Regions from separate parts of the Pseudogracilibacillus sp. SO30301A genome, predicted to be linked through region 2. Evidence: a T-box and tRNA genes for the amino acid it is inferred to sense, from the RefSeq annotation. Region 2 holds a T-box; the other holds one or more tRNA genes.
What was found. The T-box of region 2 lies ahead of ileS (isoleucine--tRNA ligase). A T-box ahead of a tRNA ligase gene usually reads a tRNA of that ligase, here a tRNA-Ile.
Positions count from the first base shown of each region.

Region 1: it has a tRNA-Ile gene. The T-box ahead of ileS (isoleucine--tRNA ligase) is inferred to sense a tRNA for this amino acid. The anticodon was not compared.

Region 1 covers NZ_JAXHDD010000006.1:16,117-31,750, forward strand. The annotation lists gene SPD89_RS04865 (helix-turn-helix transcriptional regulator) at 13-642, shown strand; gene SPD89_RS04870 (pyruvate, water dikinase regulatory protein) at 654-1,475, shown strand; gene dnaG (DNA primase) at 1,723-3,522, shown strand; gene rpoD (RNA polymerase sigma factor RpoD) at 3,550-4,662, shown strand; gene cccA (cytochrome c550) at 4,835-5,203, shown strand; gene SPD89_RS04890 (tRNA (adenine(22)-N(1))-methyltransferase) at 5,321-6,034, shown strand; gene SPD89_RS04895 (Nif3-like dinuclear metal center hexameric protein) at 6,031-7,137, shown strand; gene SPD89_RS04900 (DEAD/DEAH box helicase) at 7,159-8,475, shown strand; gene SPD89_RS04905 (deoxyribonuclease IV) at 8,488-9,378, shown strand; gene SPD89_RS04910 (hypothetical protein) at 9,455-9,805, shown strand; gene SPD89_RS04915 (hypothetical protein) at 9,843-10,166, opposite strand; gene SPD89_RS04920 (NfeD family protein) at 10,211-10,843, shown strand; gene SPD89_RS04925 (Na/Pi cotransporter family protein) at 10,959-12,590, shown strand; tRNA gene SPD89_RS04930 (tRNA-Asn) at 12,932-13,006, shown strand; tRNA gene SPD89_RS04935 (tRNA-Met) at 13,010-13,083, shown strand; tRNA gene SPD89_RS04940 (tRNA-Ile) at 13,091-13,164, shown strand; tRNA gene SPD89_RS04945 (tRNA-Ser) at 13,177-13,269, shown strand; tRNA gene SPD89_RS04950 (tRNA-Phe) at 13,293-13,365, shown strand; gene SPD89_RS04955 (superoxide dismutase) at 13,719-14,330, shown strand; gene SPD89_RS04960 (MFS transporter) at 14,443-15,634, shown strand, end outside.
Region 2 covers NZ_JAXHDD010000001.1:233,118-248,751, reverse strand. The annotation lists gene sigG (RNA polymerase sporulation sigma factor SigG) at 1-780, shown strand, start outside; gene SPD89_RS01210 (YlmC/YmxH family sporulation protein) at 2,472-2,708, shown strand; gene SPD89_RS01205 (YggS family pyridoxal phosphate-dependent enzyme) at 2,847-3,518, shown strand; gene SPD89_RS01200 (cell division protein SepF) at 3,540-3,956, shown strand; gene SPD89_RS01195 (YggT family protein) at 3,974-4,240, shown strand; gene SPD89_RS01190 (YlmH family RNA-binding protein) at 4,247-5,026, shown strand; gene SPD89_RS01185 (DivIVA domain-containing protein) at 5,182-5,676, shown strand; T-box leader at 5,782-5,996, shown strand; gene ileS (isoleucine--tRNA ligase) at 6,070-8,838, shown strand; partial or broken gene SPD89_RS01175 (APC family permease) at 9,067-10,351, shown strand; gene SPD89_RS01170 (bifunctional transcriptional activator/DNA repair enzyme AdaA) at 10,335-10,931, shown strand; gene SPD89_RS01165 (methylated-DNA--[protein]-cysteine S-methyltransferase) at 11,448-11,954, shown strand; gene lspA (signal peptidase II) at 12,181-12,657, shown strand; gene SPD89_RS01155 (RluA family pseudouridine synthase) at 12,654-13,562, shown strand; gene pyrR (bifunctional pyr operon transcriptional regulator/uracil phosphoribosyltransferase PyrR) at 14,355-14,894, shown strand; gene SPD89_RS01145 (aspartate carbamoyltransferase catalytic subunit) at 15,083-15,634, shown strand, end outside.

The DNA of each region.
Region 1 (15,634 bases), on a different contig from region 2:
GGTGGTGATAAAGTGGAGTTATCAGAGCGCCAAGAAAAAATAATTGAAATTGTAAAAGAAAATGGCCCAATTACTGGAGAACAAATTGCCGATAGGTTAAGTTTATCTCGGGCAACATTACGTCCAGATTTAGCAATTTTAACGATGGCAGGCTATCTAGATGCAAGACCCCGAGTCGGTTATTTTTTTACTGGGAAAACCGGTTCGGAATTACTGACTGAAAAAGTAAAAAAATATAAAGTTAAAGATTTTCAGTCTGTACCAGTTGTAGTGAAAGAAGATGATTCTGTCTATGATGCTATTTCATCGATGTTTCTTGGAGATGTAGGTACATTATTTGTCGTAAATGAATCAGGCTGCTTAACTGGTGTTTTATCCCGTAAAGATTTATTGCGTGCGAGTATAGGAAATCAAGATTTGAATACGATTCCTGTACATATCATTATGACAAGAATGCCCAATATTACAGTTAGTAGATCAGAAGATTTGCTTATCGAAAGTGCTAAAAAATTAATCGACAAACAAATTGATGGTTTACCAGTAGTTAAAGATACGCCTGAAGGCTTACATGTAATTGGGCGAATTACAAAGACAAATATTACAAAAGCATTTGTAGAAATAATACTCGATGAACAAGTTTAGAAAGAGGGATAATGATGAATAGCCCATCCGTATATGTATTATCTGATTCAGTAGGTGAAACTGCAGAACTCGTTATTAAAGCTGGATTAAGTCAGTTTACAAATGGTAATTATAAAATCCAACGAATTCCATATGTTGAAGATAAAGTTACAATTGACGAAACGCTAGAAATTGTAAAAGGTAAAACAGCAATAATTGGCTATACATTGGTTGACCCTGAGTTAAGAAATTATATGAATAGCCGAGCTAAAGAACTAAATATAGAAGTTGTAGATTTTATGGGGCCTATGATGGAAGCAATGGAGAGGACATTTAAAAATGCGCCTCGACTAGAACCAGGTCTTGTATATAAGCTTGATAAAGATTATTTTAAAAGAATAGAAGCGATTGAGTTTGCGGTCAAATATGATGACGGTAGAGACCCAAGAGGGATTGCAAGGGCGGATATAGTCCTTATTGGCGTTTCTCGAACTTCTAAAACACCATTATCGCAATACTTAGCACACCAAAGACTTAAAGTAGCTAATGTACCTGTAGTTCCAGAAGTCGACCCTCCAGAAGAATTATTTCGAATCGATAAATCAAGATGTATCGGTTTAAAGATTAGCAGGGACAAATTAAATGAAATTCGCAAAGAAAGATTAAAAGCCTTAGGATTAGGTGACCATGCAACGTATGCGACATTAAAAAGAATTGATGAAGAATTGGAGTTTTTTGAAAAAATTGTTAAGAAAATTGGTTGCGATGTTATTGATGTATCAAATAAAGCTGTTGAGGAAACTGCAAATATTATCTTACAAAAGTGTCGTAAAGAAAATCGCCTAACAGATTAGACATTTTAATATATTTATATTATAATAATATGTTGTACTGTAGATATACGTTTAGAAGTTGGGGAAAATGGGAATATAGTAAGAATAAGTATAAATATTATTAAACATTCCTTCTTTTACATAATGGAATATATAAAGAAGGAAATTTTTTTTCGATAAGTTAAAAAGTTTGTCGAAAGATGCAGGACTTTTTAACGAGAATCTAGAAATTATATATATCAAGTAAATATGAATCTTGGTGGTGGACATGTTTACAGAGATTCCTGAAAAAATAATAGAGAATATTCGTAATGCAAATGACATAGTTGAGGTAATTGAAGAGTATGTTCAATTAAAGAAACAAGGTAGAAATTACTTTGGATTGTGTCCTTTTCATAATGAGAATTCGCCATCATTTTCTGTAACAAAAGAAAAACAGATATTTCATTGTTTTGGTTGCGGTAAAGGTGGAAATGTTATCACATTTCTTATGGAAATAGAAACATTGACCTTTATGGAAGCTATTCAGTTGCTTGCTGATCGTTCAAGTATAACATTACCCGAAATCAATACAAAACAAACATCTATATCAGAAGAAGATCAGCAATTATTATCCGCTTATGATTGGTTATCTAAGTTTTATCATCATCTGCTTCGTTATGCAGAGGATGGTAAAAAAGGTTTAGATTATTTTAAGAATAGAAGGTTGAATGAAAATACGATTGAACAATTCCAACTTGGATATGCTCCAATAAATAGTGATTTTACAGTTAAATTTTTGGAGAATAAAGGCTTTCATCATCAATTACTAATTAAGGCAGGACTTTTAACACCAAGAGATGATAATTTTATCGATCCATTTCGTGGCAGGGTAATTTTTCCTATCGCTAATCATTTAGGACGTACTGTTGGCTTTGGTGCACGTACTCTTCAAGAACAAGGTCCTAAATATTTAAATAGTCCTGAACACGCCTTATTTCAGAAAGGTAAGTTACTATATAATTTTCATTTAGCAAAAAATCATATACGGAAACAAAATAAAGTTATTCTCTTTGAAGGCTACATGGATGTCATCGCAGCATATCAATCAGGGATAAAAAATGTTGTCGCTACTTTAGGGACGGCTTTAACGGAGCACCAGGCTAAATTATTACACAGATATGTAGATACCGTGATTATTTGCTATGATGCTGATACTGCAGGATTACATGCTAGTTATCAAGCAGCGAATTTATTAAGACGAATTGGCTGTGATGTAAAGATTGCTGAAGTAAAGAATGAAATGGATCCTGATGAGTATATAAATACGCATGGTGGTGCACAATTTACGAAACAGGTAATTGAGCCTAGTCATACTTATTTCAAGTTTTTCATGAAGTATAAAAGAAATGATTATAATTTGTCAGTTGATAGTGAACGAATAGCTTATATTGAAGAGATTGTTAAACAGTTGGCTACGATTGAAAGTCCAATTGAGCGAGAATATTATGTACATGATATAGCGAAAGAGTTTAATTTATCGAGTGAAATTATTCAATATGATATTGAGCAACATAAAAAGAAAAATAATTCTTTTTATAGGGATAACTCAAATAGTAATAGTAATACTAATACAAAACCATATAATTATAATAAAGTCAATATGCAACCAGCTTATATAAATGCTGAAAGAAAATTGCTTGCTTTGATGATAAAGGATTCTTCAATATTGGAAAAAGTACAACAAAAAATTGGGGTTGGATTTAATTTAGATGAACATAAAGTGATTTTAACTCACTTATATGCGCATTATGAGGAGAAAAACGACGTAAATGTTAGTGAGTTAATTGATAAGTTAGATGATCACCTCAAACAAATAATCACTGAAATTATCTTTATACCTATAAGTGAAACAATTTCAGAACAAGTAGTAAATGATTATATAAATCAAATCCAATTGGAGGCTACTGACATAACGTACCTTCGCTCACTAAAAGAAAAGCAAAAGCAAGAGAAAGACCCTTTTTCAGCCGCAAAAATCGGATTGGAAATTATTGAAATTGAGAAACAGCTAAAGAATATGAAATAAGATTTTATTAAGGAGGGATGGGGACTCATGACTGAAAACAAATCTTCTCAAACAATGGAAAATGATTTAACTTTAGAACAAGTAAAAGAAGAGCTATTAGAAATTGGGAAAAAAAATGGCGTTCTTGTATATGAGGAAGTAGCGGATCGCTTATCGACCTTTGAAATTGAACCAGAACAAATTGATGAATTTTATGAGTACCTAGAGGAACAAGGTGTTGAAGTAATAGGCGATGCCGAAGATGAGGAAGCATTAAAAGAGGATCTAACAGATGAAGAAAATTTGAGAGATTTAAGTGTTCCACTCGGTATAAAAATTAATGACCCTGTTCGGATGTATTTGAAGGAAATTGGTAGAGTAGATCTTCTGACTGCTGAGGAAGAAGTTAATCTAGCTAAACGTATCAAAGAAGGGGATGAAGAAGCAAGTCGAGCACTTGCTGAAGCGAACTTACGACTTGTTGTAAGTATTGCAAAACGATATGTAGGAAGAGGTATGCTATTTCTTGATTTAATTCAAGAAGGGAATATGGGGCTCATTAAAGCGGTCGAAAAATTTGACCATGAAAAAGGATTTAAATTTAGTACGTACGCAACTTGGTGGATCCGCCAAGCAATTACTCGTGCAATTGCCGATCAGGCAAGAACAATCAGAATTCCAGTTCATATGGTGGAGACGATAAATAAATTAATCCGAGTACAACGACAGTTGTTACAAGATCTTGGACGGGAACCGACACCTGAAGAAATTGGGAAAGAAATGGATTTATCACCTGCAAAAGTGCGTGATATTCAAAAAATTGCCCAAGAACCAGTTTCATTGGAAACACCAATTGGAGAAGAAGACGATTCTCATCTAGGTGATTTCATAGAGGACCAAGAAGCAGTTTCTCCTTCAGATCATGCGGCATACGAACTGTTAAAAGAACAATTAGAAGATGTTCTTGATACGTTAACTGATCGTGAAGAAAATGTGTTAAGATTGCGTTTTGGTTTAGACGATGGCAGAACTAGAACTCTAGAAGAGGTAGGAAAGGTTTTCGGAGTAACGAGAGAAAGAATCCGTCAAATTGAAGCAAAAGCATTACGTAAATTAAGACATCCGAGCAGAAGTAAACAACTAAAAGACTTTTTAGAATAATTTCATAATGATTTCATTATGAAATTGTTTACATATTTTTTACAAATTCTAATCCTTAAATACGTAACGTATGTATTATTACTTTAAACTAAAAGGAAATTCGAGTAGAATAAGGATAGTCTTTATTTCTATTTGGAGTACATAACACAATTACATAAGGAGGAAGTACGTCATGAAAAGAAATATTCTCCCATTTGGAATTATAGCTATCGTAGGTATTTTTATATCGATTATCGTATTCTACGTTGGTGTGCATCAACGTGATGATATTCGACTAGCTGAAGAAAATGGCGGAGAACCAGTTGAAGAACAGGGAGAAGTGGCAACAGATCCTGAAGAGATCTTTTCAAGTTCTTGTGCAAGCTGTCATGGACAAGACCTATCAGGAGGAGCTGGACCAGATTTAACTTCAGTAGGTAGTAGTCTTTCTGCAGAAGATATTCATAATATTATCATGAATGGTCAAGGAGCTATGCCTGGTGGCTTAGTAGGAAATGAAGAAGCCGATGTTTTAGCTGAATGGCTCAGTGAAATGAAATAAAATAGTTAGAGTACGGTAAGCTTTCTGTTTAAACAGAAAGCTTTTCTCGATTTATAGCCATATAAACTAACTTGGATATGAGTTTGTTTTTTCTAAATTTTAATATAGGTGAATGATATGAAGACAGAAATAAAATTATCAAAAAGATTAAAAATGGTCGCCTCTTATTTATCTAAAGGAACTTTTTTTGCAGATATAGGTTCGGATCATGCATACTTACCATGTTATATATGTTTAAAAGACGAAAAATCCCGTGCTATTGCAGGTGAAGTTAGAAAAGGACCATATAAAAGAGCACTTGAAACTGTAGAAGCTTATCAATTAACGAATAAAATTGAAGTACGTCTTGGAAATGGCCTAGATATAATTAATTATAACGATGGCGTAAAAGAATTGGTAGTAGCTGGTATGGGTGGGAGTCTTATTACGCAAATTATTGAATCTGGTAAAGAAAAATTAATAACGATGAATCGTCTAATTTTACAGCCAAACAACGCAGCACATCTTATTCGTAAATTATTACTAGATCTTGGTTATTCGTTAACGCATGAAGAGATTTTAGAAGAAAATAATCATATTTATGAGATTATAGTTGCAGATAAAATTAATAATGAACGATCTCAATGGAATCCCACCGAAATGGAAAAGCAGTTATTATTCGGTCCTATTTTAATGAAAGAGAATTCACCTGTATTTTTCAAAAAGTGGAAAATGGAGAAACAAAAATTGATAAAAGTTATTCATCAGATGAATAATGCTAAAAATATTGATTATGAAAAGCTTGCACAGTATGAAACCCAATTAAAGTGGATGGAGGAGATTTTATCATGAATAATGTTACGCATGGAAATGTCTTTAAGGCACTTGAAGAATGGGCACCGAAACAGTTTGCATATGATTGGGATAATGTTGGTCTACAAGTCGGTTCTTATACGGATGAAACGAAAAAGATATTAGTTACACTTGATGTATTAGAATCAGTTGTAGACGAAGCAATAGCAAATGAAACAAATTTGATTATTGCTCATCATCCGTTACTATTTAAAGCCTTAAAAAATATTGATTTTCAATCAGTAAAAGGGAAAATAATAAAAAAAATTATTAAACATGATATCACCGTCTATGCTGCACACACAAACCTCGATATAGCGAATGGAGGAATAAATGATTTATTGTGTGAAGCGTTAGACCTTGTTTCAACCAAACCATTAGTTGATAAACAAACAGAAAAGATCTTAAAACTAGTTGTGTTTGTTCCTGTTACACATGCTGAAATAGTACGTGAGGCTCTCGGAAATGCAGGAGCTGGTCATATTGGCGAATATAGCCACTGTACTTTCCAGTCGGAAGGCCTGGGTACTTTTAAGCCATTAGAAGGGACAAACCCATATATTGGAAAGGAAAATGAATTAGAAAAGGTAGAAGAATGTAAAATTGAAACAGTAGTAAAAGAATCTAATTTGAATCATGTTATAACCGTAATGAAAAAGGCACACCCTTATGAAGAAGTTGCTTATGATTTATATCCTCTAGAACTTGCCGGTGATTCATTTGGTCTTGGAAGAATCGGTTCATTTGAAGAGCCGATGACTTTGCAGTCTCTATGTAACAAAGTGAAAAAAGCATATCAAGTAAATTACCTTCGAGTAACAGGTGATTTGGATCAACAAATAAAGAAAATTGCTATAATTGGAGGTAGTGGTGAGAAATACATTTATCAAGCTAAAAGAATGGGTGCAGATGCGTTTATTACAGGGGATGTAACCTTTCACCTAGCACAAGATGCTAAAGAGTTAGGGCTTGCTATTATCGATCCTGGGCATTATATTGAACAAATTATGAAAAAAGCGACGAAAAAATATTTAATGAAAAAGTTTTCAACTATACAAATTTTTGAATCAAAAATTGATACAGATCCATTTCAATTTGTGTAATTGAAAGGAGTCCAATATATAATGAATGAAACTTTCGAACAATTAGGACTAAATAATACAATGTTACAAGTAGTGGATAAATTATATTTTAAAAAGCCTACAAATATTCAAGTTCAGTCAATCCCTTCAATTTTACAAGGTAAAAGTATTATTGGTGAATCGCAAACAGGATCAGGGAAAACACATGCTTACTTATTACCTTTATTAAATCAAATTGATGAGTCTAAAGAAGAGGTACAACTTGTTATCACTGCACCAACACGTGAATTATCGATGCAAATTTTTGAAGAAATAAAGACAATTACGGAATTAGCACAAAAAGAACAAAATTGGATCACTCGTCTAATCGTTGGAGGAGCAGACCGACAACGAATGATAAAGCAATTAGAAAGAAAACCTCATATTGTTGTTGGTACCCCGGGAAGAATTTTAGATATGGTTAATGAAGGAGTACTCTCTATTTATTCAGCAACTTCTTTTGTTATTGATGAAGCTGACTTAATGTTAGACTTCCGTTTTATTGATATAATAGATGAGTTGTTGGTACGTAGTAAAAAAGAGGTACAAATCCTCGTGTTTTCAGCAACTATCCCAAAACAGTTAAAACCGTTTTTAAATAAATATCTTGCACAACCTGTCCATATTAAAATTAAAAATGGACTTACACCAGATCAAATGGAACATCGACTAATTGAAATAAAGCATCAAGATGTTGTTCAAAAAATAATGGATATAACAGAAATCATTCAACCGTATGTAGCCATTCTTTTTACGAATAGTAAAGAATCTGCAGATGACCTTGGGAATCAATTAGCGGAGAAAGGTTTAAACGTAGGTGTTTTACACGGGGGTTTAACAAGTCGTGAACGAAAAAGAATGGTCAAAGCAATTTTAGACCTTCGTTATCAATATATAGTGGCCACAGATTTAGCTTCAAGAGGTATCGATATAAAAGGAGCTAGCCATGTCATTAATGTTGAACTTCCTAAAGAGTTAGATTTTTATATCCATCGAGTAGGAAGAACAGCTAGGGCTGGTCTAGCCGGTACAGCAATTAGTTTTTTCAGAGAAGAAGATACTGCTCTAATTGAGGAATTAGAGAAAAAAGGAATTCATTTTGTATTTAGCGATATAAAAAATGGTGAATGGGTAGATGCGAAAAGATTTAATAAACGGGAATTACGAAAAAATATCGCTACTAAATTAGATCAAGAAGCATGGAAACAAGTTAAGAAACCGACTAAAGTAAAACCAGGTTATAAGAAAAAAATGAAGAAACAGCAGGAAAGAATTAAAAGTCGCCTAAAGAGAGAAAAACGTAACAATAATAGAAAATAATGGGGTGGAATAATGGTTAAGTTAGGATCACATGTATCAATGAGTGGGAAAAAAATGTTATTAGGTTCAAGTGAAGAAGCAACTTCTTATGGAGCAAACACATTAATGATTTATACTGGTGCACCACAAAATACGAGAAGAAAACCAATTGAAGAATTAAATATCGATGCTGGGATTGAACATATGAAAGAAAATGGAATAAGTGATATTGTTGTACATGCCCCTTATATTATCAATATTGCTAACACAATTAAGCCAGCAACTTTTGAATTAGGGGTCTCTTTTTTACAAAGCGAGATTGAACGTACAGAAGCCATTGGAGCAAAACAAATTGTATTACATCCTGGTGCGCATGTCGGAGCTGGTGCTGATGAAGGGATTAAAAAAATAATTGAAGGTTTAAATGAGGTCATTACGAAAGACCAAACCGTACAGATTGCCCTTGAGACGATGGCAGGTAAGGGAACTGAAATTGGAAGAAGTTTTGATGAAATAGCGAAAATAATTGATGGCGTAACACATAACGAAAAATTAAGTGTCTGCTTTGATACTTGTCACGTACATGATGCAGGATATCATGTCGCTGCTGGGTTTGATGACGTCTTAAATGATTTTGATAAAATCGTTGGTGTAGATAGAATTAAAGTTGTCCATGTGAATGATAGCAAAAATGAGCGTGGTGCCGGGAAAGACCGTCATGAAAATATTGGTTTTGGACATATTGGTTTTAAAGCACTTCACTACGTTATTTTTCACGAAGAATTCGAAAAAATACCTAAAATTCTAGAAACACCTTATGTGGGTGAAGATAAGAAAAACAAACGACCTCCATATAAATTTGAAATTGAAATGATCAAGGACGGATCATTTGATGAAAACTTGCTTCAAAAAATCATGGGCTAATTTGCAATAAATAACATAAATGAAATAGTCTATAATCCATAAACTATACTTACCTTAAGAAAAGGGGGTAAGCCTTGTGGAAAATCAAAACTTAAACGAACCATCAAAGGAACAAGATCCAGTGAACCCAGTGGACGAGCATGTTTTTAAAGAAGAAACGTCTGCTGAATTTACCGAAGATACAATTAGAGATGATCGTGACCAAGCTAGAGATGAAAACAGAGATGAAGTAAATAATGTATATGGTTGGATCGCGATTGCTTTAAGTGCAATATCCTTCTTTTTTATTCCTATTCTTTTTGCAGGTGCAGGAATAATATTAGGATTTATTGCGAGAAACCGGGAAGCACAAATTTTAGGTAATACAGCGATAGTTATCGGTATCTTATCAATTATTACACGATTATTTATCATGCCACTCATATAATAAATTAAAAGGCTGAAGCTAAATTCTTCAGCCTTTTTTAATAAGTTGGGAAATAATAATACATACCAGGAGTTAATTCAATTGTGGTAACTTCAGGATTTACTGAATTGAAATCATCTAATATATCTTCAATTTTGATTTGATTTAATTTTTCACCATTAAGCTCTTCTGAGACAGACAATATAGTATCACCTGCTTCGACTTTGATTTTCACAACAGGTATATTTTTATTAATACCTTGATCATCCATTGTAGAAGATTCATTCGTTTTATTGTTAGTTCCTTTTTGAATATCATTATACAAACTGAGAATTAACAGTATAATACAAATATAAAGGCAAATTTTTTTAAAGGTAAACATAGAATATACCACCTTAAAAAATTTTGAGTAGGGAGGAGTTTATAATGGAAGCAATTATGTCTTCTGATTGGATTGGTTTGATTATTATTGGATTGGGAACATTATTCTTACTAGGTGAAATTCTCGTAAATATGCGCGGTGTTTTTGCCGTACTTGGAATAATCTTTACCGTATATTATTTTTATATGTTCCTGACAGAACCGACTACCATTGTTATTATGCTTATTATTTATTTTGTTGGTCTATTACTAATTTTTATTGATGGAAAATTAATTAATGACGGCACGTTAGCGACACTTGGACTTGCAGGAATGATACTATCTGTTGCTCTTACAGCCCCGAATTTCTTTGCAGGTCTGTATGCAGTAATAGGCGTAATTCTTGGAGGTGCGTTGTCTTTCACATTTCTGAAAGTATTTAAAAGAAGAAATATGTGGAGTAAAATTGCTTTAAAAGATCGGTTGACAAAAGAAGCAGGCTATTCTTCATTAAACGAGAACTATGTGCAATTAGTGGGCAAAACAGGTACTACATTAACTGATTTAAGACCAGTGGGAACGATTGCTATTGACGGAAAAGATTACAGTGCTATTTCAAACGCCCAATGGATAAAAAAGGGGACAGTGGTACAAGTTACGGAAGTAGATGGAACTCGAATTTTAGTGAAGGAAATCTAAAAATATCAATGTAAATTTAATGTTAAATATCCGAATTACCCTTTACATCTATTAAATATTTCTTAATAATAGGACTGTATGTATAATTAATATGCCTCTCGGAGATGATTAACAATTGACAGATTCAATCGACTTACAATCCATCATTTTTGAATTTATTGGTGGTTTAGGGATTTTTTTATTAGGAATTAAATTCATGGGGGATGGTCTCCAAAAATTTGCTGGTGACAGACTACGTGATATTTTGGATCGATTTACAAGTAATCCATTTCTAGGTGTACTTGCTGGAATGCTTGTTACCATGCTTATCCAGAGCAGTTCAGGAACAACGGTATTAACGGTTGCATTAGTAAATGCCGGTTTTATGACATTACGTCAAGCAATCGGGGTCATTATGGGAGCTAATATCGGTACTACCATTACTGCTTTCATTATTGGTTTAGATATTGGAGAATATGCATTACCAATTATTGCAATTGGTTGTTTTATGATATTTTTCTTTAAAAGTCAAAAAGTAAATGTGATTGGACAAGCTATTTTTGGGTTTGGTGCATTATTTTTTGGTTTGGAATTAATGAGCAATGGAATGAAGCCTTTACGATCTTTAGAAGCTTTTCATGAATTAACGTTAAATATGAGTGATAATCCTATCCTAGGAGTAGTAATTGGGACAGTCTTCACACTTATCGTTCAAAGTTCCAGTGCGACAGTCGGTGTTTTGCAAGGATTATTTTCAGAAGGTGCAATTACTTTAGATGCAGCAATACCGGTTCTTTTTGGTGATAATATTGGGACAACGATAACGGCAGTATTAGCATCAATAGGTACTTCTGTTGCTGCAAGAAGAGCTGCTTTTACCCATGTTACTTTTAATATTATCGGAACAGTTATATTTATGATTTTTTTAGGACTCTTTGTTAGTTATGTAACGTTTTTACAAAATACATTTAACCTAAATCCAGAAATGACGATAGCCTTTGCTCACGGAAGTTTTAACGTTGCAAACACGATTATCCAGTTCCCTTTTATCGGTGCTTTAGCATGGATCGTTACAAAGATAATCCCAGGAGAAGATGTGACAATAGAATACAAACCAAAGCACTTAGATCCAATTTTTATCGAACAATCTCCTACTGTGGCACTAGATCAGGCCAAATCTGAGATTATTCGTATGGGTGAATACAGTGTGAAAGGTCTAGAAGAAACAAGCTTATATGTCATGACGCAACAAGAAAAACATTCTGAGATGGCAATGCAAATTGAAGGTGCTTTGAATAATCTTGACAAGGAAATAACGAATTATTTAGTAAACATTTCAAGCAAGACGTTATCAGAGGCAGACAGTTCCAAACATACTGCGTTAATGGATACTGTTCGTGACATTGAACGAATTGGAGATCACTTTGAGAATATTTTAGAACTGATACAATATAAAATAACAAATAAAATAAATTTAACGGAACATGCACATGAAGATCTCCATGAAATGTTTGATTTAACAATTTCCACAGTAAATCAAGCGATAAAATCTCTTGAATTAATGGATAGAGAAGAAGCGTTAGCGGTAGTTCAAAAAGAAGATCAAATTGATAAAATGGAGAGAAGTTTTCGTAAGAGACATATAATCCGAATGAATGAAGGACAATGTACTGGTTCTGCCGGTATCGTATTTGTCGATATTATAAGTAATTTAGAAAGAATTGGAGATCATGCTGTAAATATTGCAGAAGAAGTTTTAAATGGTTAAAATTCTTGGTTAAAATTCTTTCAAAAAAGTGTTGACAAGATATAATGTGCATGGTATATTATATTTTGTCGTTTGTTTTTTGACTCTTCTTTTAGGCAGTAAAAAGAGTTTGTTGTTTTATTGGACAAACTGATAATTTATCTATTATAATAGCCAATGGACGCATAAAAACAAACAATTATCGTTTTTCTAATTTTAAAGTAGTTCAGTGGTAGAGCAAGCCGGATCTTAATAATCATATTATTTGAATTAACGTGGATAGGCCTGCGAGGAGTGTGACAGCACGACGAGACCACTAAGCGTATCAGTTACAAATAAATTAACCTTTATATTAATCTTATTCCACAGTAGCTCAGTGGTAGAGCAATCGGCTGTTAACCGATCGGTCGTAGGTTCGAACCCTACCTGTGGAGCCATATGGCGGCGTAGCTCAGCTGGCGAGAGCGTACGGTTCATACCCGTGAGGTCGTGGGTTCGATCCCCTCCGCCGCTACTTATAAGGACCCTTAGCTCAGTTGGTTAGAGCTATCGGCTCATAACCGATCGGTCGCAGGTTCGAGTCCTGCAGGGTCCACTTAAATCACTCGGAGGAATACCCAAGTCTGGCTGAAGGGATCGGTCTTGAAAACCGACAGGGGTGTCAAAGCCCGCGGGGGTTCGAATCCCTCTTCCTCCTCCATATAAATTAAATACATAGTTTGAGGCTCGATAGCTCAGTCGGTAGAGCAAAGGACTGAAAATCCTTGTGTCGGCGGTTCGATTCCGTCTCGAGCCATATTAGAAAACTTGGTATTCGTTAAAGAAAACATGCCCTTTCAAAGGGGTATGCTGACGTTAGGCGCAAAGCCTGTTCTTAGTCGGCCTTCATTAGAGCCGTAATGGCGAAAGACAGAGGTGAGGTTGCACGTATACTCTAGAGTGCATGCCTTTAATAGCGAATGCTTTAGCTGCACTTATGCGAGTCAAGAAAGTTTTATATTTTCCTATCTGCCAAATAAACAAGCATATGATAATAGCTTGTTTTTTTATTTCATTTTTATTGAGGACAAAGCTAAAGATTTGCACCTTTTACAAAGCTTTGATAACCTTTACATATAAAGATTATAAAATTAAAGGAGAGGATTACATATGTCAAAGTTTGAATTACCAGAACTTCCATATGCTTATGATGCATTAGAACCTACGATTGATAAAGAGACGATGAATATTCACCACACTAAGCATCATAACACTTACGTAACAAACCTAAATAACGCTTTAGAAGGAAACAGTGATCTACAAAGTAAATCAATTGAAGACCTTATTAGCGATTTAAATGCGATACCAGAAGATATCCGTACTGCTGTACGAAATAATGGTGGGGGTCATGCGAACCACAGTCTATTCTGGAAAATTCTTTCTCCTTCGGGTGGCGGTGCGCCAAGTGGCGAGCTTGCGGATAAAATAAATAATAAATTTGGTAGCTTTGATAACTTTAAAGAAGAATTTGAAAAAGCTGCTGCTACACGTTTTGGTTCTGGCTGGGCTTGGTTGGTTGTTAATAATGGTGAGCTTGAAGTAACAAGCACACCTAACCAAGACTCACCATTAATGGAAGGTAAAACACCAATTTTAGGTCTAGACGTTTGGGAGCATGCATATTACTTGAAATATCAAAACAGACGTCCAGAATATGCAAAAGCATTCTGGGACAAAGTGAACTGGGATGAAGTAACTAAAAACTATAATGACGCAAAATAATTTTAACAGAAGACCAAAGGGGGATTTTCCTTTGGTCTTTTTTATTTAAATTTATTACATATCTCGCTCTTTAGTTGTTCACACTATTATTACTAAAGGAGCGCTTTGATATATGTGGAAGCTAACTACGTATTTTTTAGAAAAGGATGAAATGAACAGAGATCTCATTTTGTTATTAGTAATTGGTGGTTTATATTCATTAGGAATATTTTTATCTAATACTTTTGTAAATGTTTTTTTATGGAGACAAACGAATGATTTTCTGACGATTGCCAATTACAATTTAGCTATATTTATCTTTCAGCCAATCACTTTTATAATTGCAGGTAAACTAGCGAAAAAAATTGATCGTATTATAGTTCTTCGTTTAGGAGTAACATTTTTATCTATATTTTTTCTTACCGTATTAATCATTGGTGATCATGCATCTACCTATAACTTTTTACTTGGTTGTCTCTTAGGGGTGGGATATGGCTTTTACTGGTTAGCATTTAATGTTTTAACCTTTGAAATAACTGAACCTGAGACGAGGGATTTTTTTAATGGATTTATGGGAGGTCTTGAATCGTTAGGTGGCATGATAGGACCAGTACTAGCTGGAGCTATCATTTCAAAATTAAAAACGAATATTGGTTACATGACGATTTTTTCAATTTCATTTGGTTTATTTATCCTTGCAGTTATTTGTAGTTTCTTTATAAAAAGAAGAAATGCGGAGGGGAAATATGGACTTTTAACGGTTATTAGAGAAATGCGGGAAAATAAGAACTGGAATAATGTTATTAAATCTAATATATTTCAAGGTATGCGGGAAGGGCTTTTCGTTTTTATTGTTACGATTTGGATATTTCTAGTAACAAAAAGTGAATTTGCAATAGGTATGTTTAATTTATGTTTAAGCGCCTTTTCGTTTATCTTTTATTTACTCGTAACAAAAATTATAAATCCTAACATGCGAAAAAAAGCTATTTTCATTGGCAGTTTAATCATCAGCTTTTCAGTATATATTATTTTATTTGATTTGACATATGTACATTTAATCATTTACGCAATTATTATCGGGATTGGATATCCGATTATTAATGTCCCATTTAATTCCATGGCATACGATGTAATTGGTACAAGCAAGTACGCGAAAGAGTTAAGAATTGAATATGTTGTTGCACTTGAAATATTTGTCAATATCGGACGTGTTTTTTCAATTCTTATTTTTATAATTTCAATGTCTATTTATAAAAACCCTAATATTATACCGATTCTTTTAGGGATATTTAGTAACACCTACTTATTTATATTTATCTTTA
Region 2 (15,634 bases):
AGACATAAGGTAGAAATTTGTGGCGTTGATACATCTAAACTTCCAGTACTTAAAAATGAAGAGATGCGAAAACTCTTCAGGCAAATAGAAAGAGAAGAGGATGTTGCAAAGGCAAGAGAGACACTAGTTAATGGTAATTTAAGATTAGTGCTAAGTGTGATCAAACGGTTTAATAACCGAGGGGAGAATGTAGATGATTTATTCCAAGTAGGATGTATCGGGCTAATGAAATCGATTGATAACTTTGACCTTAAACATAATGTACGTTTTTCAACATATGCCGTTCCAATGATTATTGGTGAAATTAAGCGATACTTACGAGATAACAATCCAATTAGAGTTTCAAGATCATTACGTGATACTGCTTACAAAGCCTTACAAGTAAGAGAAAAGCTAATTAATAAAACACAGGAGGAACCTACACCAGTTCAGATTGCCAAAGAAATGGGTGTTCCTCATGAAGATGTTGTATTTGCTATAGATGCGATTCAAGATCCTTTATCTTTGTTTGAACCTATTTATAATGATGGTGGAGATCCAATCTATGTCATGGATCAAATAAGCGATGATACAGAATCAGATGAAAGATGGGATGATCACTTATCATTAAAAGAAGGGATGCATCAATTAAATGAAAGGGAAAAATCAATATTAAACAAGCGATTTTTTCAAGGAAAAACACAAATGGAAGTTGCGGAAGAAATAGGGATATCCCAAGCACAAGTTTCACGCCTTGAAAAAGCAGCTATCGAACAAATGAACTCGGAAATGTTTGAATAATAATTTAATTTATTATTGTAAAGAGGAACAGGTTACAACAGCCGTTCCTCTTTTGTGCTGATAGAAGCTGGGACAATAGTATTTTAACTATAAACTGCGACATAAAAGTCTACATGTTATGTTATAGTCAACTCCACATCTAAGGGGGGAACTCATATATTGCGAATCGACTCGACATGTTCGAAATCGACTCGACATGTTTGAAATTGACTCGACATCTTGGAAACTGACTCGACATCTTGGAAAACGACTCGACGTCTTGGAAAACGACTCGACGTCTTGGAAAACGACTCGACATCTTGGAAATCGACTCGACATGTTTGAAATTGACTCGACATCTTGGAAACTGACTCGACATCTTGGAAAACGACTCGACGTCTTGGAAAACGACTCGACGTCTTGCAAATCGACTCGACGTCTTGGAAAACGACTCGACATGTTTGAAATTGACTCGACATCATGGAAACTGACTCGACATGTTTGAAATTGACTCGACATCTTGGAAAACGACTCGACGTCTTGGAAATCGACTCGACATGTTTGAAATTGACTCGACATCATGGAAACTGACTCGACATGTTCGAAATCGACTCGACATGTTTGAAATTGACTCGACATCATGGAAACTGACTCGACATGTTCGAAAACGACTCGACATGTTTGAAATTGACTCGACATCTTGGAAAACGACTCGACGTCTTTGAAAACGACTCGACATCATGGAAACTGACTCGACTTAACGTCTTGGAGATCGAGTCATTCTTTCCTAGGGGTGATTAAATAGTTACGTCACAGTATCCTTCAACTACGTATTAAGATAAAACAGTAGAAATAGTATCATTCTAAAATACAATCATTCGATTTTTACGCCTCAGCCTCTACTCATTGTTGATATAATAAGTTTTTCGCCATTTTCGGATGATAAGCCTAGTTTTCTACTGAAAGAATAGCGGTTTTAGACATATTCATGATAATTGAGCTACGGGCAGCTTGTGGTAATTTTAATCCGGTAAAAATAACTTTTTAATCAGACTGTTTGTCCAGTCAAAAATATGAAGCCTCCATCTAATAGCAATAGACTCACGGCATTCACCGAATCAGACGGTTCAAGGTTCTTCTTGATCCGTCATTTTTTATTTCCCCCTATTTTTTTCTGGATGATTTTTTATTTCAAATAATGTGAACAAGTAATTTTCAAATCACATTATTTTTAAAAATAGGTCTAAAAAACCTTAACTTTTTAAAAGTGCCCCAATAATCGTAGGATGCGGCTTATTTTTATCCTATTTTATGTCCAGGCTTTATTAATTTCAGATAAACCGATCTTACGAATTATACCTTCCTTAGTAATACCTTTTTCTCTACGAATTGATTTTATTAATTGTCATATCCATAATGATTCAATTTTCTTACTTCTAATTTGAACGTTTGCCCATTGTATAAAAAAGAATAAAGATAACAATTGAAAGACTGTGATTAGCGGTCTCTATATGACATTTATCCACATATCATTTTTAGCCCCGATTTAACCGCAAACTAGTCCCAATTACATTCTTTTTTCTTCACTTTATTATCTTGCAGTTTAACTAAATGTTATTTTTAAAACATTGATATAACAACATTTGATGATAATTATTGATAATGAATTCAATCTAATTTCATATACATATATAATAAGGTGGTGAATAAATTTGGTTACATTATCCGAACTGCAAATGAAAGAAGTAATAGTAATGCAAAGTGGTAAAAGATTAGGGTTTATTGATGATTTGGAGATCAACGAACAAAGTGGTTTAATTACGGGACTTATTATTTTAGATAAACAAATGAAAGGTTCTTTTTTCAATAAACCAGAAGAAAGACAGATTTCTTGGGAACAAATTGTTACAATCGGCTCAGATATTATTCTTGTTACGGAAGAAAAGTAGCATAATACAACTTCCTTAGGACAAAATTAGACGGTTTTAATGAAGATTTTTTATATTATGCTAGAATAGGGTTAGAAATTTCATTTATGATTGAAATTTCGCTTTAAAATCGTAAAAAATAGGAGAGAATGTCATAAAATGAGTGTTTCGGAAAATTTAGCTTACATTAATGAAAAAATTGAACAAGCTTGCGAAAAAGCGAATCGAAAAATTGACGAAATTACAGTTATCGGTGTGACAAAATATGTTACAATAGAACGAACAGAAGAATTAATTGCGGCTGGAATAACGAATCTTGGCGAAAATCGTACAGAAGAATTTTTACATAAATATGGAGAAATTGGAGATAGAGCTAATTGGCATTTTGTTGGGACATTACAATCAAGAAAAGTAAAAGATGTGGTTGGAAAAGTTTCGGCAATTCATTCTTTAGATCGTCTTTCAGTTGCTAAACAAATTAACAACCGTTCAGATGACCCGGTTGATTGTTTTGTGCAAGTTAATGTCAGTGGAGAAGAATCAAAGCATGGATTAAATCCTAAAGAAGTAATGTCTTTTATCAAAGAATTAGAACAATATAATAGAGTAAAAGTTGTTGGACTTATGACAATGGCGCCACATGTTGATAATAAAGCAGAAATTAGAACTGTTTTTCGCAAACTAAGGAATCTACGTGATGACGTCATGAACCAGAATTTCTCCCATGCACCATGTAAGTTTTTATCAATGGGAATGAGTAATGATTATGAAATTGCGATTGAAGAAGGTGCAACCCATATTCGTATCGGGTCAAAATTGGTAGGATCTTAAAATCCATAAGGAGGACTTCAAATGAGTTTGAAAGAAAAGTTTAGAAATTTTTTCAGTACAGATGATGAATATGAATATATAGAAGAAATTGAAGTAGACGAGCCAAAAAACTCATATTCTAAGCATAAAGAGAATAATGTAGTAAGCTTATCGGCAATACAACAACCAACTTCTAAAGTCATCTTGTGTGAACCAAAATCTTATAATGAAGTCCAAGAAATTGCTGATAATTTATTAAATAGACGTGCGGTCGTTATCAATTTACAACGTGTTGATCATGCGCAGGCGAAGAGAATTGTTGATTTTTTAAGTGGCACCGTTTACGCAATAAAAGGTGATATTCAAAAATTGGGTATAGCAACGTTTTTATGTACGCCTGATACCGTTGATGTAACAGGTACAATCTCATCGTTAGCGTTTAAAGAGGATGAACTTTAAAAAGGGATGGTAAGTATATGGGGCAAATTTTAGGCTTAATTAATGGAGTAATTACTATTTACAGTTATGCATTAATCGTTTATATTTTAATGTCTTGGTTTCCGGGAGCTCGTGAATCTCAATTTGGAATGTTTCTTGGTCGGATATGTGAACCATATTTGGAACAATTCAGAAAGATAATTCCTCCAATCGGTATGATTGATATTTCTCCAATTGCAGCAATCTTTGTTTTACATTTAGCTAGAATTGGAGTTCTTGAATTATTTCGAATGATCGGTTGGTAAGAAAATTTGAATATTTATCAACATTTTAGAAAACATGAGCACCCATTTGTTGACCAAGTATTATCATGGAAAGAGCAAGTAGAAAGAACGTACACTCCCTATTTGTCTGATTTCCTTGATCCGAGAGAACAACAAATCGTAAGTAGTATAATTGGCACTGCTAATGAAGAAATAAAATGTATATTCTTCGGAGGTGGGGATGAAACCGAACGACGTCGTGGGATCATTGCATCATACTATGAAGAAATGACAGAAAAGCAATTTGAAATAACGCTTTTAGAAGGAACTTTCGATAGTAAATTTAATCGATTAGAGCACCGTGATATTTTGGGCGCATTTATGTCACTTGGAATCGATCGAAAAAAAGTTGGTGATATTTTTGTAGCCGATGATCGTTTTCAAATTATTGTTACTGCTGAACTATCCTCTTATATCATGATGAATTTGACACAAATAAAAAATGCTCGTATCGATTTGAAGGAAAGAGAGTTTTCTAACTTGATTCGTAAACTGGATCAGTGGATAACGGCAAGCCAAACTGTTTCTTCTTTACGACTCGATATAATGGTGAAAGAAATTTATCGAATCTCTAGAAAAGATGCGGTATCTTACATAAAAGGAAATCGTGTTAAAGTAAATCATACAGATATTGACGATCCATCTGTACAAGTTATTGCAGATGATTTAATTTCTGTTCGTGGTCATGGAAGAAGTAAAATCGTTGAAATAAATGGACGAACGAGAAAAGATAAAATTAGAGTAACAACTGCACGATTAAAAACTTAAAATGTATAGAAAAAAGATGTTGAATTTCTGATTATGTACTATAATAGAAAAGAGAAATTGACAGTTTTTTATGTTACATATTTGGTATTGGCTCTAAAAACTAGACTAGTAAAGTATTTTTGAAAAAATTTAGCAATATTTTTGGAGGTGTTGTTTTGGTACTCTCACCATTAGATATTCATAATAAAGAGTTTACACGAGGATTTCGTGGATATAATGAAGATGAAGTGAATGAATTTTTAGATCAAATTATTAAGGATTATGAAATTACGATAAGAGATAAGAAAGGTTTAGAACAAGAAGTAGAAGAGCTAAATGAGAAGATCGGTCATTTTATGAATATTGAGGAAACGTTAAATAAATCGATCCTCGTTGCCCAAGAAACAGCAGAAGAGGTAAAAGCGAATGCACGTAAAGAGGCTAAATTAATTATTAAAGAGGCCGAAAAAAATGCCGATCGCATTATTAATGAAGCTTTGACTAAGTCAAGAAAAATTGCCATGGAAACGGATGAATTACAACGTCAGGCGAAAGTGTTTCGCACTAGACTTAAAATGTTAATCGAAGCACAACTTGATATGGTGGATAATGAAGATTGGGAAAAGTTTTTGGAAACTGCAGAGGACGAGTCTGAAATCCTTGCAGAATAGTTATACTTCTAATTAAAGTGTAGTAGATATCATTGTATGATTACTGTTTGATTGTGCTATAATAAATAGTACCTTAAAATGTTAACGAAAATTTCATACTTATAATTAAATACGATGAAAGAAATAGTATAAAAGAAAATAACTGTAAAAGCGAATTAGGGATGGTGAAAGCCTAATACAGTTATTCTTTTAGAAAATCATTCTGGAGTAGCCATTTGAAATTTAAGTAGAATAGGACGGAAATTCACGTTACGAATAATAAGTGAATGTAATTTTATTAGATTTATAAGGGTGGTACCGCGAGTTTCCTCGTCCCTTTAGGGATTTTGAGGATTTTTTTATATTTAAAATGAATTTGAATTTTGACACGATCTCTTAAGGAGGATTAATTTAATGGACTATAAAGATACACTACGAATGCCAAAAACAAAATTCCCCATGCGAGGTAATTTGCCAAATAAAGAGCCTATTCGTAGAGAAGAATGGGATAATAATAAAGTCTATGAAAAAGTACAAGATAGAACAAAAGGAAGACCGTTATTTGTGCTTCATGACGGTCCACCATATGCAAACGGGGATCTTCATATTGGGCATGCGTTAAACCAAATCTTAAAAGACTTTATTGTACGGTATAAATCGATGTCAGGTTTTCATGCGCCATATGTTCCGGGTTGGGATACACACGGATTGCCGATTGAAACAGCATTAACTAAAAACAAAAAAATAGATCGTAAAAAGATGAGCACAGCTGAATTTCGTCAAAAATGTGCTGAATATGCACTTGACCAAGTAGATCGCCAGCGTGAGCAACGGAAACAATTAGGTGCTACAGGTGACTGGGATAATCCATATATTACATTAACGAAAGATTATGAGGCTGCTCAAATTAAAGTATTCGGTGAAATGGCGAAAAAAGGATATATTTATAAAGGATTAAAGCCTGTATATTGGTCACCTTCTTCGGAATCTGCTCTTGCTGAAGCAGAAATTGAGTATAAAGATAAACGCTCTCCATCTATTTATGTATCGTATGAAGTGACAGATGGACTTGGTTTATTAGAAGAAGGAACAAAAATTATTATTTGGACGACAACACCATGGACAATTCCGGCAAGTTTAGGAATTAGTTTACATCCTGATCTTGAATACGAAGTTGTACAAGTAAATAATGAAAAATATGTAGTTGCGCATGACTTACTGGAACCAATAGCTGAAGAATTAGAATGGGAAAACTATAAGCGTGTTAAAATCTTTATGGGTCGCGAGGCGGAAAAAGTAATTGCTAAACATCCATTTTATGATCGAGATATTATTGTCATGCTTGGAACCCATGTAACAACAGAGTCAGGAACTGGTTGTGTTCATACTGCACCGGGTCACGGGGAAGATGACTTTTACGTATCTAAAAATTATGATGTAGAAGCGTTTTGTCCCGTTGATGATCGGGGTTATTTTACAGAGGAAGCCCCTGGATTTGAAGGAATGTTTTATGATGATGCTAATAAAGCAATTACGGAGAAACTGAAAGAAGTAGATGCTTTATTAACATTAAAGTTTATTACACACTCATATCCACATGATTGGCGGACAAAAAAACCGACGATCTTTAGAGCAACATCTCAGTGGTTTGCTTCCATTAAAGATTTTCGTCAAAATATTTTAGATGAGATTAAAGAAGTAGAATGGCATCCACACTGGGGAGAGACACGACTTTACAATATGGTTCGTGATCGAGAAGATTGGTGTATTTCTAGACAACGTACATGGGGAGTTCCGATTCCTGTATTTTATGGAGAAGATAATACGCCAATTATTACGGATGAAACAATTGAGCATATTTCTAACCTTTTCCGTAAACATGGATCAAATATTTGGTTCGAATGGGAAGCAGAAGACTTACTACCTGAAGGATTTACTTCTGAACATAGCCCAAATGGCAAGTTTACGAAAGAAACAGATATTATGGATGTTTGGTTCGATTCAGGCTCCTCGCATGAAGCTGTGTTAGTAGAGCGGGAAGAACTACGGCGTCCGGCTGATATTTATCTAGAAGGAAGTGACCAGTATCGTGGTTGGTTTAACTCCTCACTTTCTACTGCAGTTGCGGTTACAGGAAAAGCACCATATAAAGGAATACTAAGTCATGGGTTTGTTTTAGATGGTGAAGGAAGGAAAATGAGTAAATCATTAGGAAATATCATCCCACCTGCTAAAATTTTGAAACAGCTAGGGGCAGATATTTTAAGATTATGGGTTTCTTCGGTTGATTATCAAGCAGACGTAAGAATTTCACAAGAAATTTTAAAACAGGTTGCTGAAAACTATCGTAAAATCAGAAATACATTTCGTTTTATGTTAGCTAATTTGGCTGACTTTGATCCCAGTAAAGATGCTGTAGCAGAAAAGGATTTAGAGGAAGTAGATCGCTATATGTTACATCGTCTACAAACCTTAGTATCCAATGCTAAAAATAATTATGAAAATTATGATTTTGCTGATGTTTTCCATGATATTCATAATTATATTTCAATTGATTTAAGTGCTTTCTATTTAGACTTTGCTAAAGATATTCTTTATATTGAAGCGGAAAATAATCATAAACGCCGTAGTATTCAAACAGTTTATTATGAGACTTTAGTGTCTATTGTTAAGTTATTGACTCCAATTATTCCTCATACGACAGAAGAAGTATGGGAATATATTAACGGGGTAGATGCTGAGTACGTTCAGCTTACGGATATGCCGGAAGCACGTGAAGTAGAAAGCTTTGATCAAGAAGTTCAAGAAAAATGGGATCACTTCATGAAGGTTCGTTCAGATGTGCTAAAATCGCTTGAAGAAGCACGTAACGAGAAAATTATCGGTAAACCTTTAGAAGCAAAAATTACAATTGAAGCGAAAGATGATGTAACGAAAAACGTATTGGAGTCGATTCCGAACATTCACCAGTTACTGATCGTATCTGAAGCAGTGATTAATGAATCACATCCTAATGCAAAAGATTACCGATATGTTCGCATTTACGTTGAAAAGCATCCTGGAGAAAAATGTGAACGTTGCTGGATGTTATCTAATACAGTTGGCGAAAACGATAAGCATCCGGAATTATGCACTCGTTGTGCGGATGTAGTTGAAGAGCATTATCGTCATTTAGTAAACTAAGTGAATTTCATCTAAATATTGAAACGCTAAAGTAGAGGGTTAATCCATCCTCTACTTTTTTGATTTTGTAAATAATTTGTTTTGTGATCGTTCTAAAAAATCAGTCTTTTGCAAACGGGCGATTCATAAAAATATTTTTGATTAACTTTATTAACGAATGAAAGCGCAAAAAAAAGGAAGAATCTTTCACCCCTTTTCTGTACACTAATTGCTACAGGAGGTGAGTCCATGAATAATAAATCAATTGGATTATTTCAAGGAATTGCATTATACATTGCTGCTATTCTAGGCTCAGGTGTCCTTTTTTTATCGGGGGTAACAGCTTCAATGGCGGGGCCTTCATCTATTGTATCTTGGCTTATCGTTATAATAATTAGCTTTCCGCTTGCTTATTCTTTTGCTAGTTTGGCAAGAAAATACCCTGATGCTGGTGGAGCAGCAACCTTTGTTAGAAATTCTTTTGGTTATCATCTTGGCAATATCGTTGGGTGGTTTTACTTTGTAACAGCAGCAGTTGGTCAAACAATTGTGTCTTTAACCGGAGCTTATTATGTTAGTCAGGCATTTGGATTTTCAAATGTTGAAACAACTGTACTTGCAATTTTTATTTTGGCAATTGCAGGTGCTACTAATTATTACGGAGTAAATGTTAGTGGTAAAGTTGCATTGTTTTTAAGTTCTTTATTATTGATACTTTTACTGATAACAGTATTTGTGTCACTGCCAAGAATACAATGGGGGAATTTTACTCCCTTTGTTCCGAATGGGTGGTTTTCTGTCGGGAGCGCTATAACGGTTATCTTTTGGTCTTTTTTCGGTTGGGAGGCGATTTGTAATCTAGCCGAGCACTTTAAAAGACCAGAAAAGGATATTGTCAAAGGAGCAGTTGTTAGTGCAATAGTCATTGGATTATTATTTTTAGCGTTAAGTTTTGTCACTATTGGAACGGCGACGTATGGCAGTCAAGAAAGCAATCTGTCTCCTATTGGTGTTATAATGGGGGATACAGTAGGCGTAGGTGCCAAAATAGTCACGGCTGTTTTAGCGTTCATTATTTGTACAGGAACATCCAACGCATTTGTAGCTAGCTTAACGCAATTAGGATATTCATTAAGCAGAGATAATGCTTTTCCAAAATTTTTTTCAAGACGCCATGTAACCACTCAAATTCCGAGACGGATGGTATTATTTATTATCTGTTTTTCGGTAGCAGGTGTTTTAGTGACGAAGTCTTTATCGCTGACGTTTGATGATATTTTGTTTATACCGACTTCTCTTGGCATTTTAGTTTATATTCTTTCAATGGCAGCGGGCGTTAAATTATTTAGGAAGAATACATCGCCATGGTGGGCATCGTTAACCTCTTTCATTTTATGTTTATTGGTTCTTCCATTTTTCCAAATGTATATAGTTGTACCGATAATTGTCGTCGTTTTATATGCAATTTATATGATATTAGCAAGAAAACTTTCTCCTACAAGGGAGGATAAAATCTAATGAAGGATCAAAATAATCTTTCAAAAGAAACTATGTGGAAAGCGACAGTGTCATGTGACCCAGCATATGATGGGAAATTTTTTTACGCAGTCAGGACAACAGGAATATTCTGCCGTCCTTCTTGTAAGTCTAAGGTGCCTAATTGCGAAAATGTTTCCTTTTTTCCAAATGCGAACGAAGCCCAAAATGCAGGCTATCGACCATGCAAAAGATGCCGACCAGATCTAAATATAAAAACGTATGACCCATTCGAAAGCCTTATGGAAGATACGAAGCGATTGATAAAAAATAATTATTTTCATAATATGTCGTTACATGAAATTGCGTCAAGGGTCGGAGTTAGTCGTTTTCATTTAAATCGTATTTTCAAAGAAAGAACTGGATATACTCCACGAATATATTTAGAAAAGATTAGAGTGCATGAAGCGAAGGAACTTCTTTTAACGACAAATCTTAATAGCACGGAGGTTGGTTATCAAGTAGGTTATCAAAGTGTTTCTAGCTTTTATAATGCGTTTAAACGATATACGGGACTTTCACCGAGTCAATTTCGTACTTACCATAACGGAAATAACGCCAACCAAGAATTTGACTAATTTACGTTCGTTAAAAAAAGAACGAATGAACAAGGGTGCTTTATACTTCTCGTATTTCTTGGCAGAAAAGAAACCGGCATGGCCCTGCATTTGCGGAAGCCACCATCTATCATGAAAAAGGTTTATTTTCATACAAAAGTATAAATCCTTTCTTGACTCGCACACTGGCTAAGAGTGAGAATCCTAGGACTGCGCTTACTCGTCCCTTCGAGTAGAATGTGCACTTTCGTTCGTCCCACCGTAAAGCATTGTTGCGGGCGCCAGTACTAGCACGTCAATCACTCGTAAATGCAACTCGTACTCTCACCGTAAAGGCTTACACTCTAGAGCATAAGTACAACATCACCTAGTCACCCCAGTTATGGATTCTTTAGGAAGGCAGACTAAGAATAGGCTTTGCGCCTAACGTCGGCATACCTACTTTGAAGGGGTATGTTTTCTTTAACGAATGACAAGTTTTCTAAAAAATTTTGATATGAGGAAAGTACTCAAAATACGCCAAAGGAGACTAATTATATGATTATTTATGATACGTGCCATACAAAAATCGGCAATCTACGATTTACTTTTGATAAAAACGATCAATTAAGACGGATTGTTTTAACTGATGATCACTGGCATACTATCACTGCAAAACATACGACGAAAAGAAGTCATGAACTTGGAAAATCTGTTTGCCAGCAATTCCGGCAATATTTTGTAGGGAACATTCGTCAATTCGATATTCCATTTAAACTGAAAGGGACACCCTTTCAAAAACAAGTATGGAATGCTTTGCTCCAAATTCCTTATGGACAGATAAAGACCTATACCGATGTAGCAGCTTTTATTGAAAGACCTTATGCCATTCGTGCGGTAGGGCGAGCAATTGCAGTTAATCCCCTGCCAATTTTAATCCCCTGCCATCGTGTTATTGGTAGGAACAAGAAGCTGACGGGGTATGCAGGTGGGGTGGAGATGAAGAAACAGTTGCTGGAAATCGAGGGTAATAGTATCTCTGATGAGGCAGCCATTAGCATATAATAGTGGAGAATCATTAATAGATAGAACTATTGACGCTGTGTATATCAACTATGGAACTATGGGGGAGAAAGGCAATAAAACTGACGAAATGAGCCATTCTTTAAAACTTTGGACGGTCCGGTATAATTTTTTAAGTTTACATAGATAAATCTCGTGAAGAAATCGTATAATAGTGATATTGTATTAGATATGTTTAGTTTTATTGGTCGATTTCGGAGGGATGGATATGGGGCGTTATTACATACTAGCTATAATCGTAATTATTTTGGATCAAGGCACAAAATGGATCGTTGATAAAAAAATGGAATTATACGAAAGTATTCCTATTATAGAAAATTTCTTTTACCTTACCTCTCACAGGAACAAGGGAGCTGCCTGGGGAATTTTGCAAGGACATATGACTTTTTTCTATATTATCACAGTTATCGTTATTATCGGTATTATTTATTATATGCAAAAACATGCAAAGGATAATAAATTGCTCGCTATTTCATTAAGTTTACTATTGGGAGGCGCAATCGGTAACTTTATTGATCGTCTTGTTCGCAAAGAAGTCGTTGATTTTTTAGATTTTATTATTATCAATTATGATTTTCCAATTTTTAATGTTGCTGACTCTGCGCTTACTATTGGTGTGTTTCTTATTTTAATTGCTACTTTCCTAGATGAAAAAAAGGCTAAGAAAGGAAAACAGCTATCATGACTTTTATCCATCATATAATGGAAGAAGAAGCAGGTATTCGACTTGATAAGCTTTTAACCAACATAAATACGGAATACTCCCGGCAACAAATTCAACAATGGATCAAAGGAGATTATGTGTCCGTTAATAACGAAAAGCAAAAAGCGAATTATAAATGTAAGTATGGAGATATAATTAAATGGGATATTCCGATAGCACAAACAATGGAGATCAAAGCGGAGCCTATTCCTTTAGATATTTTATATGAAGATGAATATTTACTTGTAGTGAATAAACCGAAAGGGATGCTTGTTCATCCGACACAATCGGTGATGACAAATACGTTGGTAAATGGTTTACTACACCATTGTGAATATTTGTCCAATTTGAGTGGAGATGACCGTCCAGGAATTGTTCACCGCTTAGATAAGGATACGAGTGGTGCACTGCTAATTGCAAAAGATAATGAAACACATGAAGATTTGAAAAAACAATTTCAGGACCAAACAGTTACTCGAATTTATGAAGCAGTTTGCTTTGGGGTATTATCTCATTCAAAAGGTATTATTAAAGCCCCAATTGGCCGTAATCCGAAAAACAGATCACAAATGGCTGTAGTGGAAAACGGAAGAGAAGCCGAGACTCATTTCCGTGTATTAAAACGATTTCAGCAGTACACGTATGTGGAATGCGAATTAAAGACAGGAAGAACTCATCAAATAAGAGTTCATTTAAAATATATGAATCATCCTATTGTCGGGGACGAGGTATACTGCCGTAAAAAATCTTCTCTAATAAAAGGCCAAGCACTTTACGCAAAAGAGTTAGGTTTTATCCACCCAAAAACAGGTGTAAAGAAAACATTTACTGTCGAACAGCCAGAGGATTTCAATAATTTGTTACAAAGATTAGAAAATATGTCTTGACTTTAGAGGTCAGGTTTGAAATAATAAACATAGTCAAATAAGAGATCCTTTAACATAGTCCAGAGAGGCTAACAAGGAAACGGAACATAGGAATACGTATGTCCAAATCCTTATGCCTTCATAACTGGCATAAGGGTTTTTTAATGTAACAAGATTGTTAGCCAAAAGTTTGGAACTGTAAACCACTCGTATATCGAAAAACATTAGGTGTTACTTGATAAAATCCATAAACCGAGCAGTAACTTAAGTTGATAATTTATCGGTCAACCTAGATGCTGCACCGTTGATTTTCGCCTCTGGGCAGTGGCACATCCTTAGTGCATGCTTCAGCCTTCGCTGCACAGGACGTGCAAGTGCCGGCGTTGGTCACAAATCTTTATGGTGGGACGAAAACGTAGCTACAGTCCCAGGACGTGACCGCTTTTTGCTTCTAGGAGTCGACTGTCCTCCGGCCCCTAATCAACTATTGTGACAGTATCAAGCTGCGTAGATGTTACCTTCACCATTACAGCGAAGGAAATACACGGAGACTCCTGTGGGAGGAAAGGCCTCGGTGAGACTACGCAGGAGCGTAGCGACGAGGAGGCTCATCAGCCGCCCACGGAAAGCGGAGTGTATTTCCGTAGCGGTATTTTACTTTGCAACTTGTCTACATTTTCGCAGCGAAAATCAACGAAGCTGTTACTAATTTACAAATTTTCACTACTCAACAGTATACTTCAACTGTGACGATTAATAGTAATGAATTTTATGAATAGAACTGATGCATAAATATTTATAGGAGGTGGGAGAGTGAAGAAGAAAACAACGATTCTCGATGAATCAGCAATAAATAGAGCTTTAACGCGAATAGCTCACGAGATTTTAGAACGAAACAAAGGTGGAGACACTATCGTTTTAGTAGGTATTAAAACAAGAGGTGTTCCACTAGCGAAACGACTCCAAGCAAAAATAGAGCAAATTGAAGATATCACTGTCCCAATAGGAGAACTCGATATCACTTTATATCGAGATGACTTACAACAAAAATCTACAGATCCTGAAATATTAGGGACGAAAATTGAACTTGATATTACGAATAAGACAGTAATTTTAGTAGATGATGTTCTATTTACAGGAAGAACAGTTCGAGCGGCAATGGATGCTGTCATGGATATCGGGCGCCCTGATCAAATTCAATTAGCAGTGTTGACAGATAGAGGACATCGAGAATTACCGATTCGAGCAGATTACGTTGGCAAAAATATTCCAACATCAAAAGAAGAATTAATTGTGGTCAATGTAACTGAGCAAGATGATTTGGATGAAGTAAGTATTTATGAAATTAATTGAATAAAGATTGGCCCTTTAAATAAATCCCGTGAGATTTAAAAGGTAGCTGAGAATTCAACAAACCATACGAGTATAGTACTTGTATAACTCTTTGCGACCTTTTTGCAAAGAGTTTTTTTATGAAAATTACGGATCGTATCAAATCGCGGGAAAATGGGATAATAGAAATTGGAGATGGGGTGCGCAATATGAATGATTTTATTTCAGTTCGAGATTTATCAGCTAAGGAAATCGTTTGTCTTCTAGATATGGCAAATCGATTCCGTGAAGATGAGTACAAAATATCAACCCAATTATTTGCGGCAAATTTATTTTTTGAACCTAGTACAAGAACGAAAATAAGCTTTATTGTTGCGGAGAAAAAGTTAGGGATTGAACCTCTAGATTTTCATGCAGAAACGTCAAGCATGAAAAAAGGAGAAAGTCTTTATGATACGGCAAAAACGTTTGAAGCTATCGGGGCAAACGTACTTGTCGTCAGACATGAAGCAGATGACTGGGATAAAGAGCTAGCTGATAAGCTGTCGATTCCAATCATTAATGCAGGTGCTGGTAAAAAAGATCACCCAACGCAAAGTCTATTAGATGCAGATACGATTTATCAAGAATTTGGTCGATTTAGTGGATTGAAGATTGTGATAGCAGGCGATATTAAGCATAGTAGAGTTGCCCGTTCAAATGCAGAAATGTTAAGTAAATTAGGCGCTCAAGTATATTTTTCAGGTGCTCCAGAATTTATG